4 regions of the Streptomyces sp. NPDC007084 genome follow, and region 4 is predicted to be linked to each of the others. Evidence: riboswitches for the same ligand, from Rfam matches in the RefSeq annotation. Region 4 holds a riboswitch; each other region holds the start of a gene.
The links. A riboswitch is a leader RNA that binds a small molecule or an ion and turns the genes downstream of it on or off. The one in region 4 is predicted to bind S-adenosylmethionine.

Region 1: linked by a shared signal. The riboswitch ahead of AB0912_RS22595 (aminotransferase class V-fold PLP-dependent enzyme) and the one ahead of thrC (threonine synthase) in region 4 are both predicted to bind S-adenosylmethionine.
Region 2: linked by a shared signal. The riboswitch ahead of AB0912_RS06910 (putative leader peptide) and the one ahead of thrC (threonine synthase) in region 4 are both predicted to bind S-adenosylmethionine.
Region 3: linked by a shared signal. The riboswitch ahead of AB0912_RS18020 (putative leader peptide) and the one ahead of thrC (threonine synthase) in region 4 are both predicted to bind S-adenosylmethionine.

What each region holds. Positions count from the first base shown of each region.
Region 1 is NZ_JBEYFY010000029.1:32,994-37,743, reverse strand. It holds gene AB0912_RS22600 (Lrp/AsnC ligand binding domain-containing protein) at 30-311, shown strand; gene AB0912_RS22595 (aminotransferase class V-fold PLP-dependent enzyme) at 357-1,721, opposite strand; SAM riboswitch class IV at 1,910-2,026, opposite strand; gene trpD (anthranilate phosphoribosyltransferase) at 2,111-3,175, opposite strand; gene AB0912_RS22585 (ubiquinol-cytochrome c reductase cytochrome b subunit) at 3,326-4,750, opposite strand, start outside.
Region 2 is NZ_JBEYFY010000005.1:113,632-118,381, reverse strand. It holds gene AB0912_RS06920 (PP2C family protein-serine/threonine phosphatase) at 1-1,156, shown strand, start outside; gene AB0912_RS06915 (glutathione S-transferase C-terminal domain-containing protein) at 1,346-2,182, opposite strand; gene AB0912_RS06910 (putative leader peptide) at 2,302-2,367, opposite strand; SAM riboswitch class IV at 2,404-2,548, opposite strand; gene AB0912_RS06905 (hypothetical protein) at 2,704-2,838, shown strand; gene AB0912_RS06900 (amino acid ABC transporter permease) at 3,010-4,014, shown strand; gene AB0912_RS06895 (amino acid ABC transporter ATP-binding protein) at 4,113-4,750, shown strand, end outside.
Region 3 is NZ_JBEYFY010000019.1:73,264-78,013, reverse strand. It holds gene AB0912_RS18045 (hypothetical protein) at 266-454, shown strand; gene AB0912_RS18040 (DUF4190 domain-containing protein) at 451-720, shown strand; gene AB0912_RS18035 (hypothetical protein) at 801-1,079, opposite strand; gene AB0912_RS18030 (NADP-dependent oxidoreductase) at 1,647-2,681, shown strand; gene AB0912_RS18025 (MerR family transcriptional regulator) at 2,797-3,216, shown strand; SAM riboswitch class IV at 3,447-3,555, shown strand; gene AB0912_RS18020 (putative leader peptide) at 3,588-3,707, shown strand; gene AB0912_RS18015 (ABC transporter substrate-binding protein) at 4,026-4,750, shown strand, end outside.
Region 4 is NZ_JBEYFY010000008.1:196,724-201,473, reverse strand. It holds gene groL (chaperonin GroEL) at 1-859, opposite strand, end outside; gene AB0912_RS10630 (cold-shock protein) at 1,206-1,409, opposite strand; gene AB0912_RS10625 (MoaD/ThiS family protein) at 1,866-2,141, opposite strand; gene thrC (threonine synthase) at 2,138-3,436, opposite strand; SAM riboswitch class I at 3,454-3,611, opposite strand; gene AB0912_RS10615 (glucosyl-3-phosphoglycerate synthase) at 3,817-4,750, shown strand, end outside.

The DNA of each region.
Region 1 (4,750 bases), on a different contig from region 4:
GCAGTGGCCCCCGAGGGAGAGAACCAGCCGTGATCACCGCGATCGTCCTCATCAAGACCAGCGTGGACCGGATCCCCGAGATCGCCGAGTCGATCGCGTCGCTGGAGAGCGTCAGCGAGGTCTTCTCCGTCACCGGCACCTACGACCTGATCGCGATGGTCCGGGTGCGGGCCCACGACGACCTCGCGGACGTCATCCCCGGCAAGATCAGCAAGATCCCGGGCGTCGAGGCGACGGACACGCACGTGGCGTTCCGTACGTACTCCCAGCACGACCTGGAGGCGGCGTTCGCGATCGGTCTCGACTCCTGACCGACCCGAACACCGCCTCCCGGCTCACCGCTGTGGCGGGCCGGCTCACACCGCCGGCACGCAGCGCCCGTCCTGGGTGCGGTACTGCCAGCGCGCGCCGTCCCGGACCAGCTCGCGCACCGCGCGGACGAACCGCTCGACGTGCTCGTCGGGAGTGCCGGCGCCGAAGCTGACACGGATGGCGTTGAGGGACTTCTCGCCGGGCGCCGCCTCCGGGGCGCCGCACTCCCCCTGGGTCTCGGGGTCGCTGCCGAGCAGCGTGCGGACGAGCGGGTGGGCGCAGAACAGGCCGTCGCGGACGCCGATGCCGTACTCGGCGGAGAGCGCGGCGGCGAAGTGCGAGCTGTTCCAGCCCTCGACGACGAAGGAGAGCACGCCGACTCGCGGGGCGTCGTCGCCGAAGAGGGACAGCACGCGCACCTCCGGGACCTCGGCGAGGCCGGCGCGGACGGTGCGGATCAGGTGCCGCTCCCGGGCGACGAGGTTGTCGAAGCCCTCCTCGGTGAGCGCCTTGCAGGCCGAGGCGATGGAGTAGGCGCCGATGACGTTCGGCGAGCCGGCCTCGTGCCGGGCCGCGCTGTCGTGCCACTCGACGTCCACCCCGCCGTCCGCGCGCCGGGTGACCTTGCGGCTGGCGCCGCCGCCCGCCAGGTACGGGTCGGCCGCGCGCAGCCAGTCGGAGCGGCCGGCGAGGACGCCGGAGCCGAACGGCGCGTAGAGCTTGTGCCCGGAGAAGGCGACCCAGTCGACGTCGAGGTCCTGGACGGAGACGGGGTGGTGCGGGGCGAGCTGGGCGGCGTCGAGGACGATCCGAGCGCCGTGGGCGTGCGCGGCGGCGGCCAGTTCCCGCACCGGCCACAGCTCCCCGGTGACGTTCGAGGCACCGGTGACGCAGACGAGGGCCGGGCCGTGCGGGTCGCGGGCGGCGAGGGCGCGCTCCAGGGTCGTGACGGCCTCGTCGGGGGTGCGCGGGGCGTTCAGGTAGGTCACCCGGGCGTCGCGCCAGGGCAGCAGCGAGGCGTGGTGCTCGGTCTCGAAGACGAAGACCTGGCAGCCGGCCGGGAGCGCGGCGGCGAGCAGGTTGAGCGAGTCGGTGGTGGAGCGGGTGAAGACGAGCTGGTCGTCGGCGCGGCAGTCGAGGAACTCGGCGACGGTCCGGCGGGCGTTCTCGAAGAGGTCGGTGGAGAGCTGCGAGAGGTAGCCGGCGCCGCGGTGCACGCTGCCGTAGTACGGGGCGTACGCGGCGACGTCGTCCCACACCCGCTGGAGGGCGGGGGCGCTCGCGGCGTAGTCGAGGGCCGCGTAGGCGACCTCGCCGCCGGTGACGAGCGGAACGGTGACGTCCCGGCCCAGCACGGGCAGCGGGGCACAGACGGACGAGTCGGCGGCGGTGGCGGTGACGACGGACATGGCGGACTCCTGTGAGGCAGGCGGGATCACCGCGCGAGCCGGCCGCCCGAAAGCGGCGCTCAGCGCGGGAGAAGGGGAAAAAGGGTGTGCGGAGGCGGGGCTCGACGCCCTATCGCATTCGCTTGCTCACAGAAGGCTCCCTCGAACGACCAGGACCCCTGGTTGCATCCACTCGAAAGAGTGCGAGGGGTCCGCGCTTGCCGTAGACCTCGCTGCCTACGGCCTGGTCTTCACCCGGGGCACCCCGCCACGGACGGAGGGTTGCCGGACAGCCGGCCGGGGCCTGATGGCTGTCGCTCATGACCTGGTACAGCATTTTGCCAGAAGATCTTCGCGGCGCAAGACGCGGTCCGGATTGTGGACCGCGCCCCGCGTCACATCCGCGTCGGTCAGGCGTTGCTGGCCGCCACCCACCGGTCGAGGGTGCGCCTGGCCGCGCCGGAGTCGATCGCCTCGGCGGCCTTCGCCATCCCGGCGCGGAGCTGGTCCGCGAGGGGCGCGTCGGCCGGCTCCAGGGCCACCAGGGCGGCCGCCGAGTTCAGCAGCACCGCGTCGCGCACCGGCCCCGTCTCGCCGTCCAGCAGCCGCCGGGCGACCTCCGCGTTGTACGCCGCGTCGGCGCCGCGCAGCGCCTCCACCGGGACCACGTCGAGGCCGACGTCCCGGGGGTGGAAGTGCTCCTCGGTGACCTTGCCGTCGCGGACCACCCAGACCCGGGAGCCGGCGGTCGTGGTCAGCTCGTCCAGGCCGTCGTCGCCGCGGAAGACGAGCGAGGAGTTGCCGCGCTCGGCGAAGACGCCCGCCACGATGGGCGCCATCCGGGGGTCGGCGACCCCGACCGCCTGGGCCTTGACCCGGGCCGGGTTGGTGAGCGGGCCCAGCACGTTGAAGGTCGTGCGGATGCCGAGCTGTCCGCGCGCCGCCGCCACGTGCCGCAGCGCCGGATGGAACTTCACCGCGAAGCAGAAGGTGATGCCGGCCTCCTCGGCCACCCGCGCGACCCGGTCCACCGTGAGCTGGAGATTGACGCCGAGCTTCTCCAGGACGTCCGAGGAGCCGGAGGCGGAGGACGCGGCGCGGTTGCCGTGCTTGACGACCTTGGCGCCGGTGCCGGCCACCACGATCGAGGACATCGTGGAGATGTTGACGGTCTTCGCGCCGTCGCCGCCGGTGCCGACGATGTCGACGGTCCGGCCGGGCACCTCGATCACGTTGGCGTGCTCGTACATCGCCCGGACGAGTCCGGAGATCTCCTGGACGGTCTCGCCCTTGGCCCGCAGCGCCACCACGAAACCGGCGATCTGCGCGTCGGTCGCCTCGCCGCGCATGATGCGGTCCATCGCCCAGGCCGTGTCGTCCGCGCTCTGGTCGCGGCCTTCGAGGAGACCGTTCAGCACCTCGGGCCAGGACCGGCCCGCCGCGGTGTCGCCTCCAGCGGGGTGCACAGCGCTCATGGTCGCTCCTGGGTTCCTGGGTCACACGGGTGGGAGCCCCCGCGTCACGGGGGTGAGTCCACCCTATCCAGCCCCGCAGACGGCGAAGAGCCCCGTCCGTGGACGGGGCTCTCGCCGTGGCGAACTGCCGGCGCGGGGTGCTGCCGGGGATCAGTGGTGGCCGTGGCCGCTCGTGATCTCCTTGTACTCCTCGACGGTGGGCTTGGGGATCTGGTTGTCCTCCCCGTAGTAGCCCTGGCTCAGCTTGGCGCGCAGCTTCTGCGGGCCGGAGACCTTGCGCTCGACACCGTTCTCGTCGACCGTCGGGCCGATCTCGGCCGGCTTGTACTGCTCGTGCGCGGTGAGCGTGTGCAGCGCGTCCTGGCTGAGCGGCTCGTGCACCTCGATGAACTCACCGTGCGGCAGGCGCTTGATGATGCCCGACTCGCGGCCGTGCAGGACCTTGTCCCGGTCCCGGCGCTGGAGGCCGAGGCAGATCCGCTTGGTGGCGAGGAAGGTGAGCACCGGCACGACGAAGAAGGCGATCCGCACGAACCAGGTGATCGCGTTGATCGACAGGTGGAAGTGCGTGGCCCAGATGTCGTTGCCGCCGCCGACGAGCAGCACGAAGTACCAGCTGATCCAGGCGGCGCCGAACGCGGTCCGGGTCGGGACGTTGCGCGGGCGGTCCAGGATGTGGTGCTCGCGCTTGTCGCCGGTGACCCAGGACTCGATGAACGGGTAGACCGCGATCGCGACCAGGACCAGCGGGAAGATGATCAGCGGGATGAACACGCCCAGGACGAGCGTGTGACCCCACAGGTTGATCTCCCAGCCGGGCATGACACGGATCAGGCCCTCGGAGAAGCCCATGTACCAGTCGGGCTGGGCGCCCGTGGACACCTGGTCGGGGCGGTAGGGGCCCATCGACCAGATCGGGTTGATCGAGGCGATCGCCGCGATGGCCGCGATGACACCGAAGACCAGGAAGAAGAAGCCTCCGGCCTTGGCCATGTAGACCGGCAGCAGCGGCATGCCGACGACGTTGTTGTTCGTCTTGCCGGGACCCGCGAACTGGGTGTGCTTGTGGTAGAAGACCAGGATCAGGTGGCCGACGACCAGGCCGAGCATGATGCCCGGCAGCAGCAGCACGTGCACCGAGTAGAAGCGGGCCACGAAGTCGCCGCCCGGGAACTCGCCGCCGAACAGGAAGAACGACAGGTACGTGCCGACGATCGGCACGGACAGGACCGCGCCCTCCATGAAGCGGACACCGGTGCCGGAGAGCAGGTCGTCCGGGAGCGAGTAACCGGTGAAGCCGGTGAACATGCCGAGGACGAACAGCAGGAATCCGAAGACCCAGTTGACCTCACGGGGCTTGCGGAACGCACCCGTGAAGAACACGCGCATCATGTGCACGAACATGCCGGCGAGGAAGATCAGCGCGGCCCAGTGGTGGATCTGACGGATCAGCAGACCACCGCGCACATCGAAGGAGATGTGCATGGTCGAGTTGAACGCCTCGGACATGAGCTGTCCCTGCAGCGGGACATAGCTGCCGTGGTACTCCACCTCGTTCATCGACGGGTGGAAGAA
Region 2 (4,750 bases), on a different contig from region 4:
CGCCGTGCGCGCGCTCGGCACCGCGGCGGCGTGCGCCCGGCGCACCACCCTCACCGACCTCGCCTTCGGCACCTCGACGCTTCCCCTGCTCGTCGTCGTCACCGTCGTGCTCGTCGACCTGACCGGCGGGACGGGCGTGATCTGGCTGTCGGTGCTGGCCGCCGGGCCCGCGCTGGCCGCCGCCACGAGCCGGCCCTGCGGTGTCCTGTGCGTCGGCCTGCTCGCCGGAGTTTCCAGCGCGCTGCTCGGCGTCCGGGACGGCGTCCCCGCCGAGGAGCTGGCCGCCGTGCTCTCCGCCCTGGCCGCCGTGACCCTCGCGAGCGTCCTGGCCAGCGCCCTCCGGTGGCGGCGGGAGCGGGTGCTCGCGGCGGTCCGGTCGGTGGCGGAGGCCGCGCAGCATGCCCTCCTCGCCCCGATCCCGTCGAGCGTCGGCCCGTTCCAGGTGGCCGTCCGCTACAGCGCCGCGGCGGCCGAGGCCCGGATCGGCGGAGACCTCTACGCCCTCGTGCCCACGCCCTACGGCGTCCGGATGATCGTCGGCGACGTCCGCGGCAAGGGGCTTCCCGCCGTCGGCACCGCGGCGCTCGTCCTCGGCGTCTTCCGCGAGGCCGCCTACGACGAGCCCGACCTGCTCGCCGTGGTCGGCCGCATCGAGCGGAGCCTGGCGCGCAACCTCGGGCACGACGACTTCGTCACCGCCGTGGTCGCCGGCTACCCCGAGCCGGGCCGCCTGGAGGTCGTCAACTGCGGACACGCGCCGCCGCTGCACGTCGGCACGTCCGGGCAGGTGTCGTCCGTCGACCCCACCCACCCCGCGCCGCCGCTCGGGTTGCGCGCGCTGACCGCCGAGACCCCCACCCTCCAGGTCCTCCCCTTCGCCGACGGAGAGCAGTTGCTCCTCTACACGGACGGTGTGACCGAGGCGCGCGACCACGGGCGGGCGTTCTACCCCCTCGCGGAGGGACTGGGCCGCCATGTCTGCGACGAGCCGGCGTCCACGCTCGCCGCCCTCGACGCCGAACTCCAGGCCCATGTCGGAGGGCGGCTGCACGACGACGCGGCGCTGCTCCTGCTCCGCAAGCCCGCAGTCCGGGAGCCCGCCCGCCCGGGTGATCCGGTGGACCGCACGCCCGCCGCCCTCACGGGCGGCGGCTGAGCGGGACCGCGGCCCCGCTCAGCCGCCGCACGCGGCGTCTCCCGCTCTCCGCCTCCGCACGCGGCGCTTCCAGCTCCGTGAGCGGTGCCTCGGTCCCGGCGCCCGCGCATGAGGCGCTTGCGCCTCCGTCCGCGGCTCGGCCTCCGGCTCCGCCCGCCCCGCTGTCGCCCTCCGGCGCGGATCAGGCGCTCACGCCGCCGCGCGCGTCCCCGCGTCCGCGCCCCGGAACGCGGGATGCTCGCCGAGCCGGTGGACGTACTCGCGCAGCCGGGGGCGGGCGCACAGGGCCTCGGCCGGGACGAGCCGGGTGAGGGCCACCCACGCGTCCACGTCCGCCGCCGTGAGCCGGTCGCCCAACAGGTAGGGGCCGCAGGCCAGTTGGCGGTCGAGGAGTTCCAGCGCGGCCGACCGGTCGGCGGCCGGCGCGGACGCCGTGAGGTGCCGGTCGACAAGGTCGCGCAGCGCGTCGATGTCCTGGGCGAGGGCGGCCGGGCGCAGTGTGGGCAGGCAGGCGGCCGAAGCGCCGGCGAGCAGGCCCGTGAGGTCGCGGAGAATGTCGGGGGTGTGGTTGCTGACGATGCGTCCGCTCCAGCGGTCGCACAGCGCCGGGGCCGTCACCGGTCCGTCGTAGTGGTGCACCGTCGCCTCGTAGGCGCGGCGGAGGGAGGCGAAGGCGTCGGAGGTCTCGGCGGGGTGCGTCAGGATCGTGGTGGCGACCGAGTCCCTGAGGCCGAGGAGGTCGAGCGTGATGGAGATGCGCAGCGAGCGCGGACAGCCCGCCGACAGATACAACTCGTAGCGGTGCGGCGCCGGGTAGAAGCCGCCGGCCAGGCCGACGCCGATGCGACTGTGGACGCGGTGCGGAAGGGCGGCCGGCCGGACCGTCCGGGGGTGCGGTCCCGTGCCGGGGGCCGGCGGCTCACCGGCGACGGCGAACGCGGCGGACTCGGCCGGGCGTGCCGGTGAACTCTCGTTACAGGGAAGGGGGTTGGACGTGCTGGAACCGCGCGAAGCTGTCTCGGGCATGACTCTCCCTAGGGGGAACGAGGAAGCCATCGCCGCCTTGTGGGCATGGGCGATGAGCGGCTGGATGCGGAGCGAACGCGCTGGACGCGCCGGCCCGGATCGAACGGGCCGGCAGCGGATCAGTAAGCGCTGGAGACGCGCAGAAGGTCGATGTGCAAGCGCCTCGTCAAGTCGTTCCGCGGCATTCCCACCGGTCCCAACCTCGGGGCTCGCGAAACGCGAGACCACGCTTGCCCCGCCGCACCGGCGGAACCCGGTCGTCACCCGGGGCACCCCGTCGCGGTGGAAGGGTTGCCTGTCAGCGGGCCGGGGCCGATGACCACTGGAGCGGGCGAACCCGCGCCGTGGGCGCTGACAATCGTGACCGTCCACGCCAGTTTCGGCGTGCTCCCGTGCGCCGTCAAGAAGGCGGACGACACGGTCTCATCAGGTGGTCACTCGCATTGACATTCTTTTCGGACCAGGCCTAACGTGCGGCCACAACGAGACGCCCCAGGGCCGGAGAAGTGATGGTGACAGCGATGTACGCAGTCGACGGGACGGCCGCATGGCGGCGCCTCGGCCGCGACGTGCTGTGCGCGGACCGCTCCGTCGACCTGCTGCGCGTCAACAGCGCCCTGTGTACGGGCACGTGTCGCACCCTCTGTCACGGCTGACGGTTCTCCTTCCGCATCTCTGACGACCACCGCTGTCGCGGTGTGCCCCCTCTCCGTCCAGCCCCCGTGATCCCGTGCGTCCGTGCCGCGTTCCGCGCCGAGCCGTTCCGGCCGCGCCCGCGCGTCACCGATCGCCGTGGTCCGGGGTGTCCGAATCCGCTGGAGCTCTCCATGAGTGAATCTCCGGGCATAGCTGTGTCCTCCGGATCAGCGCCGCCCGCCGAGACGACCCCCCGTCCCGACGTCCCCGCCGCGCCGAAGCCCCTGTCGGCCCAGCGCGTCGTTCCGCTCCGGCGCCCCGGTCGCTGGATCATCACGGCCGTCGTGCTCGTGCTGGTCGCCCAGATCACCCATGGCCTGGTGACCAACCCCTTCTACCAGTGGGACCGCTTCCAGTACTGGTTCCTGCGCCCGACGATCCTCGACGGCCTGCTCATCACCCTCGAAGTCGCCTTCTACAGCGCGGTCTTGGGCCTGCTGGGCGGTGTGCTGCTGGCACTGGCCCGGCTCTCCCCGAGCCCGGTGCTCCGGGCGGTGAGCTGGGTCTACACCTGGCTCTTCCGCTCCGTACCCCTCATCGTCGTCCTGCTGTTCCTCTACAACTTCAGCGCCCTGTACAAGACGCTGAGCGTCGGCGTGCCCTTCGGTCCGGCCTTCTTCTCCTTCGACGAGTCGCGCCTCGCCACCGACATGGTCGTGGCCGTCATCGGACTCAGCCTCAACGAGGCGGCGTACGCCTCCGAAGTGGTGCGCGGCGGCATCCTCTCCGTCGACCAGGGCCAGCACGAGGCGGCCTCCGCCCTCGGCCTGCCCAAGCGGTACCAGTTCGCGAAGATCGTCTTCCCGCAGGCGCTGCGCTCCATCACCCCGAACTACGTGAACCAGCTGATCGGCCTGATCAAGGGCACCTCGCTGGTCTTCTACGTCTCCCTGCTCGACCTGTTCGGCTCCGTGCAGAGCATGGGCAGCACCTACCCCGGCGACATCGTGCCGCTGCTGCTGGTCGCCACCGCCTGGTACCTGATCCTGACCAGCGTCGTGTCCGTCGTCCAGTTCTACGTCGAGCGGCACTACTCGCGGGGCGCGCTGCGCACCCTGCCGCCGACCCCGTTGCAGAAGGTACGGCACGGTCTGCGCGACGCGCGGGCCCGGCTCCGGAGGGAGACGGCGATATGAGCGGCGACGCGCGTCAGACGACGGTCGAGACGGGGACGGCCCCGCAGGACCGGACACCCGGCACGGCCTCGGCGGCCGAGGTCGTCGCGGCGCTGGAGATCCAGCCCGCCGCGGTCGAGGTGCACGACGTACACAAGTGGTACGGCGCCCACCACGTCCTGGACGGAGTGGAGTTGACCGTCCGTCCCGGAGAGGTCACCGTCATCCTCGGACCGTCGGGCTCCGGAAAGTCCACCCTGCTGCGGGTCATCAACCATCTGGAGAAGCCCGAGATCGGCCATGTCAGCCTGAACGGCGAGCTGATCGGGGTGCGCCGGCACGGTGAGCGGCTGAAGGAACTCAGCGAGCGCGTCATCCTGGGGCAGCGCAGCCGCATCGGGTTCGTCTTCCAGAACTTCAACCTCTTTCCGCACCTGACCGTGCTCGACAACGTGGCCGCGGCCCCGGTGGCGACCGGGAAGCTGTCCAAGCCCGAGGGCCGGCAACTGGCCCGCGACCTGCTCGCCCGGGTGGGACTCGCGGACAAGGCAGGCGCCTACCCACGGCAGCTGTCGGGCGGGCAGCAGCAGCGGGTGGCGATCGCCCGTGCCCTCGCCCTGCGCCCCGGCGTCATCCTCTTCGACGAGCCGACGTCCGCGCTCGACCCCGAACTGGTCGGCGAGGTACTCGCCGTCATCAAGGACCTGGCCCGAAGCGGCACCACGCTCGTCATCGTCACCCACGAGATCGGCTTCGC
Region 3 (4,750 bases), on a different contig from region 4:
TCACTGCGGAGCCAAGCGCTCCCACGGACGTGCCTCACTGTCCGAAGCACTACAGTCCGATTTCCCTCCTTACCGGCCGGTAAACACCTATTCGGCGGACATAATCCAGTGTGACCGGCCGGTGGCGAGGGGTGCGCGTTTCCCGGTGGGCGGCCGGGGCACCCGGGGCTCCGGCGAACACTCGTCCGTACTCGTCCGGGACGTCCCGCGAACCCGGAACGCGAAGTCAGAACGCGAACCAGAACGCGAACTCAGAAGGAGACACATGCTCTTCCTCGTCGCCGCATTGCTCCTCCTCGGCGTTGTGGTGGGCGCCGCAGCGCACCTCCCGCTGCCCGTCACACTGGTGGCCGCCGTGGCCATCGGGTGCTGGCTGCTCTTCTACTCGCTGCGCAGGCACCGGGTGGGCACACCGCGGAAGACGACCGGTTACCGCCGCGGGGAGGCCCGATGAGCCAGTCGACCCAGGAGACGACGCGGACGGCCTCCCGGCGCGACCCGTACAGCTTCGCCGTGGCGTCCTTCATCCTCGGCCTGGTCGGGCTGCTGGTCTTCAACATCGTCCTGGGGCCGATGGCCGTCGTCCTCGGGTTGATCGCCCTGCACCGGGGCACACTGCACCGCCACCGCGCCTATCTCGGCATTCTGCTCGGGGTCGCCGACCTCGTGGTGCTCGCCGTCGTCACGGCGGCCGACCACAGCGTCACCTGGCACATCTGAGCCGGCCACCGGCCCGACGGCCGGCGTCAGTGCCCGTCACGCGCACGGAGTCCGCGGGCCTGCCTTGAGAGGGCAGTCCCTCAGGGGGCGTCCCCGGCCCAGTCGAAGAACATCGGGTCCCCGGGGCGCGGGTCGTACAGGGCCCGCGCACCGGGCCCGAACTGCCCCAGCTCCGTCTCCAGAGCGACACCGACGGATATCTCCTCCGGTGTCCGCCCGGTGATGTCGAGCAGCAGACCGTCCAGCGGCCCGCCGACCAGTTCGGCATAGTCCCGACCGCGCTGCGGGCCCTGACGGGGGTCGTCGTGGTCCGCGCCGTAGACCCGGCCGCGCAGGAGCTGTTCGTCGTCCTTGTCCATGCCCTCCACCTTCCCAGCCGCCACTGACAACGCGAGTCGGACCAGAATCGCCGGGGCGCGCCCACGCCGCGATCCGAGGGTTCCTCCCGTGTCCGCTCGGAGCCGGGCGGGGGCCCGCCGAGCGGGGCCGCAAACACCTGCCGCCCGGGTCCGTCACCGCCACTGCTCCGATCAGGTGAAGTGCCCGTACAGACCGGATGGGGCCGGCCGGATCGGACGGGACGGGACCGTATGGACGGGATCGGACCGGACGGGACCGGCTATGGCCGCGCCACCGGGTCGGCCGTAGAAGCCACACCCGGCGCCGCACGCCGCACACGCGGAAAGGCCAACCCGCCCTTCCCCTTGCCACTGCCCCGCACAGGTTCCCGCCGACCCGCACGTCTTGCCCCTGACCCGCACGTGTTGCCCCTGACCCGTACGACTCGTCTCTGACCCGTACGACTTGCCTCTGACCCGCACGTCAGGGTTTAGCGTGCCCCGGCCGGTGGGTCGGCCGGGAGGCCCGGCCGCAAGACGACGCACCGGTTCGTGCCCTTTTCCTCGCCCGAGCCCCGGAGTCGCGTCATGACCCTTCAGCCACCGCTCACTACCCGCCAGATCCACCTCGTCACCGAGCCCGACGGACTGCCCGGACCCGAGCATCTCGCCGTGGTCGAGACGCCGCTCCCGGCGCCGCGGGAGGGCCAAGTCGTCGTCCGCAACCGGCACTTCCTCGTCTTCCCGGGGCTGCGCACCCTCATCGGAGGGCAGGCCGAAGCGGTGCCGTTGCCGCCCGTGCGGCTCGGCGACGCCCTGTTCGGCCCCGCTGTGGGGGATGTCGTCGCGGTGGGTCCGGACAGCCGGCTGCGCCCCGGCGACACCGTGACCCATCTGCTCGGCTGGCGTGAGCACGCCCTCGTGAACGAGACCGACTGCCTGCCCCTGGGCGACGTACTGCCCGACCCCGTCGCGTTCCTCTCCTCCGGGGCGGCCGCGTACGCCGCGCTCACCCGGCTCGCCGCCGTACGCCCCGGCGACACGGTCCTCGTGACGGGGGCCGCGGGCGCGGTCGGAAGCCTGGCGGGACAGGTGGCCCGGCTGCTGGGCGCGACGCGCGTCGTCGGCACCACCCGGTCGGCGCGCAAGGCCGACCGGCTCACGGCCGAACTGGGCTACGACGCCGTGATCGTGCCGGGGACGGCGCCGCTCGCCGAACAGCTCGCCGACGCGGTACCGGAGGGCATCGACGTGCTCCTCGACACCGTCGGCGGCGAGCAGCTCACCGCCGCGGTCGGCGCCGCGCGCCGTGGCGCGCGCTTCGCGCTCGTGGGCGCGCTCTCCGGGCAGCTGTCGCCGGAGCGGGGCCGCGACGGCAGCACCTCGCCGGCGGAGATCGACACGTTCCGGATCATCACGCTCGGCCTCAGCCTGCGCGGATTCAGCAGCGCCGATCTCGGCGACGCGGCGGAGGAGTGGACCAAACGCTTCGGGGAGTGGCTGCGCTCTGGGGACATCGTCTTCCCCACCGCACGGATCACGGGCATCGATCGCGCTCCCCAAGCGTTGCAGGAACTGTTCGAGGGGCGGCACCTCGGAACGGTCGTCGTCGACCTGCCGTAACACCGGCGCCGCGATGTCCGTGCCTTCCGCGTCCTCGACGGGACGGATGCCGACGTCCTCGACAGGACGGATGTCGGCACGAAGGATGTCGGCACGGCGACGGGTGGAGGAGCGGATGCGGATCGGGGACGCGGCGGCGGCGGCCGGCACGACACCACGGGCACTGCGGTTCTACGAGGAGCGTGGGTTGCTGCCGCCGCCACGGCGCACCGCGTCCGGGCAGCGCGAGTACGGTCCCGACGAGATCGCCCGGGTGCGGGTGATCCGGGACCTGCTCGCCCTCGGTCTGACGGTGGAGGACTTGTGCGGCCTGGCCGACCGCATCCCGCTGATCGTCGAGGACCCGCGCCGGCGGTGTTCCGGCCGTACGGACGGTCCCGGCGCGGGCGTGGTGGACCGGCGGCTGGACGCCCTCGACGCCGAAATCGACCGTCTGACCCGGCTGCGCACCCGCCTGGCGGCCCAGACGGGCCGAACGGCCGACGGACCGTACGGGGGCGTCGGCCGTACCGGGGCGGAGTCCCGGACGTCATGACGGCGTGACGGCGTGACGGCGTGACGGCGTGACGGCGTGACGGCGTGACGGCGTGACGGCGTGAGTCTTGTGCGGGCCGTCAAGATCCCCTCGAACGGGCCCGGTTGTTGCGCGGAGATGAAATCCCGCAGCTCGGCGCGGTGCGGCCACTGGCCCGACGCCACTCGCCCCGGTCTCGTCCCCGATCTCGTCATTGACGGATCGGAGAATCGATTCGTACGATCGCGACTGGCATTGAGTGTCAGCGTCAAGCCCTGGCTCGCTGACCGGCAACCCTCCACCGCGGTGGGGTGCTCCAGGTGAAAGCCCGGCGGGGTGACAGCCCCGCAAGCGCGAACCCCCTGACGGGGGACGAGATGGGGAGGCCAGGCGTGCGGAACATCAGCGGCGATCTGAGCGCCTCGATCGCGGCCGCGGCGATGTTCTCCGGTTTCTCGCGCCGCCGCCACATCGACCTGGAGCGTTCCGCCAGCTGTCTGTGTCGCCGCTGACCGGACGCCCCACCGGTCGGCGCACCCCGCCGGTCACCGGTCGACGCACTCCGTCGGCCCGTTCCCGCGGATAGCCGTCAACCACCCCTGCTCTCCCCGGCGTTGCCGGGTCCTCGGTGGGCACGTCGTACGCCGTCGTCGACGCAGCCCTCGCGCATCGCTCACGCCCGGCTTCCCTGTCCGGGGCTCGCGCCTGAGCGTCCCGTCCGTTCCGACTTTCTCGCCCGAACGGTGCCGCCCGTCCACGGCCGCACCGCCCCGCTTCGCCATGTCCGCACCGGACAGGCGCGGCGACTCTGGAGTAGGAGAACCCCTTCCGTGACATCGCATCCGGATTCCCGATCGGCCCGATGGGCGGCAGCCGCCGCTGTCGTGACCTGCGGCATCCTGTTGAGCGGCTGCTCGTCGAGCGACGGCACCGGTTCGAACAACACCGACGCCCAGGCCAGGTCCGGCGGCACTCTGACCTTCGCGGTGGGTTCCGACGCCGGCTGCGTTGACCCGCAGCAGGTGGGCAGCAACGACAGCATCTACTCGCTGCGCCAGGTCGTGGACTCCCTGACCGACCAGGATCCCAAGACCGGCAAGATCGTGCCGTGGCTGGCCAAGAGCTGGGACATCAGCTCGGACACCCGGACGTTCACCTTCCATCTGCGGTCGGGGGTCACCTTCAGCGACGGCTCACCGCTGACCGCCCAGGTGGTGAAGGACAACTTCGACGCGGTGCCGAAGCTCGGGGCCCTGGCCACGCTCGCCCAGGGCTACCTGAGCGGGGTGCAGAGCACGAAGGTGGTCGATCCGAGCACTGTCCGGGTGACGTTCAAGGAGCCCAACGCGCAGTTCCTGCAAGCCACTTCGACCCACTCGCTGGGCATCGAGTCGGCGGCGAGTGTGAAGCTGAGCCCGCAGGAGAAGTGCAGCAAGGGCGTGGTCGGCTCCGGCCCGTTCAAGCTGGCCGGTTATGTGCAGAACCGCTCGGTGACGCTGGCCAAGCGCGCCAAGTACGCCTGGGGTTCCTCGCTGTGGACCAAGAAGGGCGAGGC
Region 4 (4,750 bases):
GCATGGCCTTGCGGCGGTCACCGAAGCCCGGGGCCTTGACGGCGACGGACTTGAAGGTGCCACGGATCTTGTTGACGACCAGGGTCGACAGGGCCTCGCCCTCGACGTCCTCGGCGATGATCAGCAGCGGCTTGCCGCCCTGCATGACCTTCTCCAGGAGCGGGAGCAGGTCCTTGACGTTCGCGATCTTGGAGTTCGCGATGAGGATGTACGGGTCGTCGAGGACGGCCTCCATACGCTCCATGTCGGTGGCGAAGTACGCCGAGATGTAGCCCTTGTCGAAGCGCATACCCTCGGTGAGCTCCAGCTCCAGACCGAAGGTCTGGGACTCCTCGACGGTGATGACGCCTTCCTTGCCGACCTTGTCCATCGCCTCGGCGATCAGCTCGCCGATCTGGGTGTCGGCGGCGGAGATGGAGGCCGTGGAAGCGATCTGCTCCTTGGTCTCGACATCCTTGGCCTGCTCCAGGAGGGCACCGGAGACGGCCTCGACGGCCTTCTCGATGCCACGCTTGAGGGCCATCGGGTTGGCGCCGGCGGCGACGTTGCGCAGGCCCTCGCGGACGAGCGCCTGGGCCAGGACGGTCGCGGTGGTCGTACCGTCACCGGCGACGTCGTCCGTCTTCTTGGCGACTTCCTTGACCAGCTCGGCGCCGATCTTCTCGTACGGGTCCTCGAGCTCGATCTCCTTGGCGATGGAAACACCATCGTTGGTGATCGTGGGCGCGCCCCACTTCTTCTCGAGGACGACGTTGCGGCCCTTGGGGCCAAGGGTGACCTTGACGGCGTCGGCGAGCTGGTTCATCCCGCGCTCGAGACCGCGCCGTGCCTCCTCGTCGAACGCGATGATCTTGGCCATGTGAAGTGGTCCTCCCGGACGGGGTGGATTGCTCCGGATCGCGCCCGCGCCCGCGACGGACGGCCTGCATGCCCTGTGGTTCCTTGCCCCACCGGCCTGCGGACCTCGCTGGCCCGATCCAAGTTCTGTCACTCTCACTCGGAGAGTGCTAACGCCAATGATTAGCACTCGACCCCGTCGAGTGCAAGGTGCGCTCGCGAAGAGGCCCCCCGCGGAGGCCTCCTACGGGGTCGCGCGCCCGCGCGCGCGTGAGGAAGGACGGTGGGCGGCGACGCACGAGGGGCCCGCATCCCTGGTGGGATGCGGGCCCCTCGCCCGTAATGCGTCGGTGGTCGTTCGCGCCCGATCAGACGGCGAGTTTGACCATGTCCGCCTGCGGACCCTTCTGGCCCTGCGAGATCTCGAACTCCACTCGCTGACCCTCTTCAAGGGTGCGGTAGCCGTCCATCTGAATCGCGCTGTAGTGCACGAAGACGTCCGCACCACCGTCGACCGCGATGAAGCCGTACCCCTTCTCCGCGTTGAACCACTTGACGGTGCCCTGAGCCATGCCTAACTCCCCTATTACTGGCCCTTGCACAGACCCGCACTTCGCGGATCCGGGTCAGACCTCCACCCCCCAACGGGTTGGGGGTGTGCGCCGGAACGCGTCGACCGCGGCTGAATGTATCTGTCCAACTGCCGTCTGCAACAGGTCAATCGGACGAGAATTCTGGGCATGGCTGATCACCGGTATAGGGAGAACTCGCGATGATCCAGGGCAAGTCGGGCCCCGTAAATGCCATAAACGGCTCAAATAGGCCGGGTACATTGGCTGCTTCTTGTCGGCTGCCGGGCGAGGACTCATATGCGTCCGGCATGAAACCAACATCCAGAACGGGGCGGCTTCCCCAACCCTACCCCGGTCAACCCCATGGAATTGCCCCCTCCGCTTCTCTCACGGAGGGGGCGATTTCATGAACTCTTCGTGTTCGGAATTACCGGGGGTAACAATCCCCGGGATTGCTCAGCCTCCGGCGACGGCCGGAATGATCGAGACGCCCACGCCGTCCGGCGTGGCGGTCTGGAGGCCCTGCTCGAAGCGCACGTCGTCGTCGTTCACGTACACGTTCACGAAGCGGCGCAGCTTGCCCTCGTCGTCCAGGACGCGCGCGCTGATGCCCGTGTGGTTCTTCTCCAGGTCGGCGATGACCTCGGCGAGGGTGGTGCCCTCGGCCGTCACCTCGGCGGCGCCCCCGGTGTAGGTGCGCAGGATGGTGGGGATGCGGACGTTGACGCTCATGATGCGAGGCCAGCCTCTCGGAAGGAGTCGAGGTTCGGGCGGATGGTCGCGGTCAGGCCGGTGTCCGAGGCCACCGCGTCCAGGGTCTTCAGGCCGTCGCCGGTGTTGAGCACGACGGTGGTCAGCGACGGGTCGAGCAGACCGCTCTCGATCAGCTTGCGGGTGACGCCGACGGTCACCCCGCCCGCGGTCTCCGCGAAGATGCCCTCGGTGCGGGCGAGCAGCTTGATCGCGTCGACGATCTGCGCGTCGTTCACGTCCTCCACGGCGCCGCCGGTGCGCCGGGCGATGTCGAGCACGTAGGGGCCGTCGGCGGGGTTGCCGATGGCGAGCGACTTGGCGATGGTGTCGGGCTTCTGCGGCCGGACCACGTCGTGCCCGGCCTTGTAGGCGACCGAGACCGGGGAGCAGCCCTCGGCCTGGGCCCCGAAGATCTTGTAGGGCTTGTCCTCGACCAGGCCGAGCTTGATCAGCTCCTGGAGGCCCTTGTCGATCTTCGTGAGCTGGGAGCCGGAGGCGATCGGCACGACGAGCTGGTCCGGCAGCTCCCAGCCGAGCTGCTCGCAGATCTCGTAGGCGAGCGTCTTGGAGCCCTCGGCGTAGTACGGGCGCAGGTTGACGTTGACGAAGCCCCAGCCCTCGCCGGCCGGGTCGCCGATCAGCTCGGAGCAGAAGCGGTTCACGTCGTCGTAGTTGCCCTCGATGCCGACCAGCTCGCCGCCGTAGACCGCGGCCATGACGACCTTGCCCTGCTCCAGGTCGTGCGGGATGAACACGCAGGAGCGGAAGCCGGCGCGGGCCGCGGCGGCGCCCACCGCGCCGGCCAGGTTGCCGGTGGAGGAGCAGGAGAGGGTGGTGAAGCCGAAGACGCGGGCCGCCTCGATGGCCTGGGCGACGACACGGTCCTTGAAGGAGTGCGTCGGGTTCCCGGAGTCGTCCTTGACGAAGAGCTTGCCGGCGTCGACGCCGAGTTCGCGGGCCAGGTTGTCGGCCCGCACGAGCTTGGTCCAGCCGGGGTTGATGTTCGGCTTGTCCGCCACGTCGGCGGGGACGGGGAGCAGCGGCGCGTAGCGCCAGATGTTCGCGGGGCCCGCTTCGATGCGCTTGCGGAGTTCTTCGGTTTCGTAGGCCGAGAAGTCGTAGGCGATCTCCAGCGGGCCGAAACACTCCTCGCAGGCGAAGACCGGACCGAGCGGGACGCGGTGTCCGCACTCGCGGCAGGAAAGCGCCGCGGCCGGGCCGAGATCGACCGCTTCGGCGGAGTTCGTGGTGCTTGCAACTGTCTGCGCAGCCATGGAGGCGAGGCCCTTTCTCCTCATCTTCCTCACGACGCACTTCGCCGTGAGACGGATTTGGCACCTTCCCTAGCCGGGAGCCTCGCGACGCGATCGTCTGGCGATCGGTACGAGACCGGCTGGAGGGTTGCCGGGGCTTCATCGGGCCGTATCCCTCTGCCCCTCTGGATGAGCGGTATTCGGTTGTTGAACTGTTGAACATATTACGTGCCGATGATCCAGGACATGCGATGGTCATCCGCGTTGTTCAAGACTGTAACCGAAGGCCAGGACAGTTGAAGCAGTCGTCCGAACCGCGAGACGACGGCAAGCGATCAGCCGCTGGCCGCAGCGGGCACGCTGATGAGAGCGTGTGATCAGACAGTGAGGAGCCGCAGACCGTGCTGAATGAAGTCGACCGCTGGCTGAGCACACGCTCCTGGTCCCTGACCGACCGCCCGCTCCACAAGATCATGTCCGCGAAACGGGCCTCCGGGTCGACGGTCAGCGTCGTGCTGCCCGCGCTCAACGAGGAGGAGACCGTCGGCGAGATCGTCGCGATCATCCGCCACGACCTGATGCGCCAGGTGCCGCTCGTCGACGAGATCGTCGTCGTCGACTCCGGCTCCACCGACCGCACCTCCGAGGTCGCCGCCGCCGCGGGCGCGCGGGTCGTGCACCGCGACGACATCCTGCCCGGCCTGCCGGCCGTGCCCGGCAAGGGCGAGGTGCTGTGGCGGTCGCTGCTCGTGACGAGCGGCGACATCGTCTGTTTCATCGACGCGGACCTCAAGGAGTTCTCCTCCGACTTCGTCCTCGGGATCGTGGGCCCGCTGCTCACCGACCCCGGTGTCGATCTCGTCAAGGCGATGTACGACCGTCCGCTGGGCGGCGCCGCCGGACAGGGCGGCCGGGTCACCGAGCTGATGGCCCGCCCGCTGCTGAACATGCACTGGCCGCAGCTCGCCGGCTTCGTCCAGCCGCTCGGCGGGGAGTACGCCGCCCGCCGCTCCCTGCTGGAGCGGCTGCCCTTCCCGGTCGGGTACGGCGTCGAGCTGGGCATGCTGGTGGACGCCCTGCACCTGGTGGGCCTGGACGCCCTCGCCCAGGTCGACGTCGGGGTGCGCAAGCACCGCCACCAGGACGGCCAGGCGCTCGGCCGGATGGCCGCCGCGATCTACCGCACCGCGCAGTTGCGGCTGGCCCGCGGCCACCTGATCCGGCCGTCCCTGACCCAGTTCGAGCGCACCCGGGACGGTTTCGAGCCGCGCACGTACTCGGTGGACACGGAGGAAAGGCCCCCCATGTCCGAAATCGCCGAGTACCAGCAGCGGA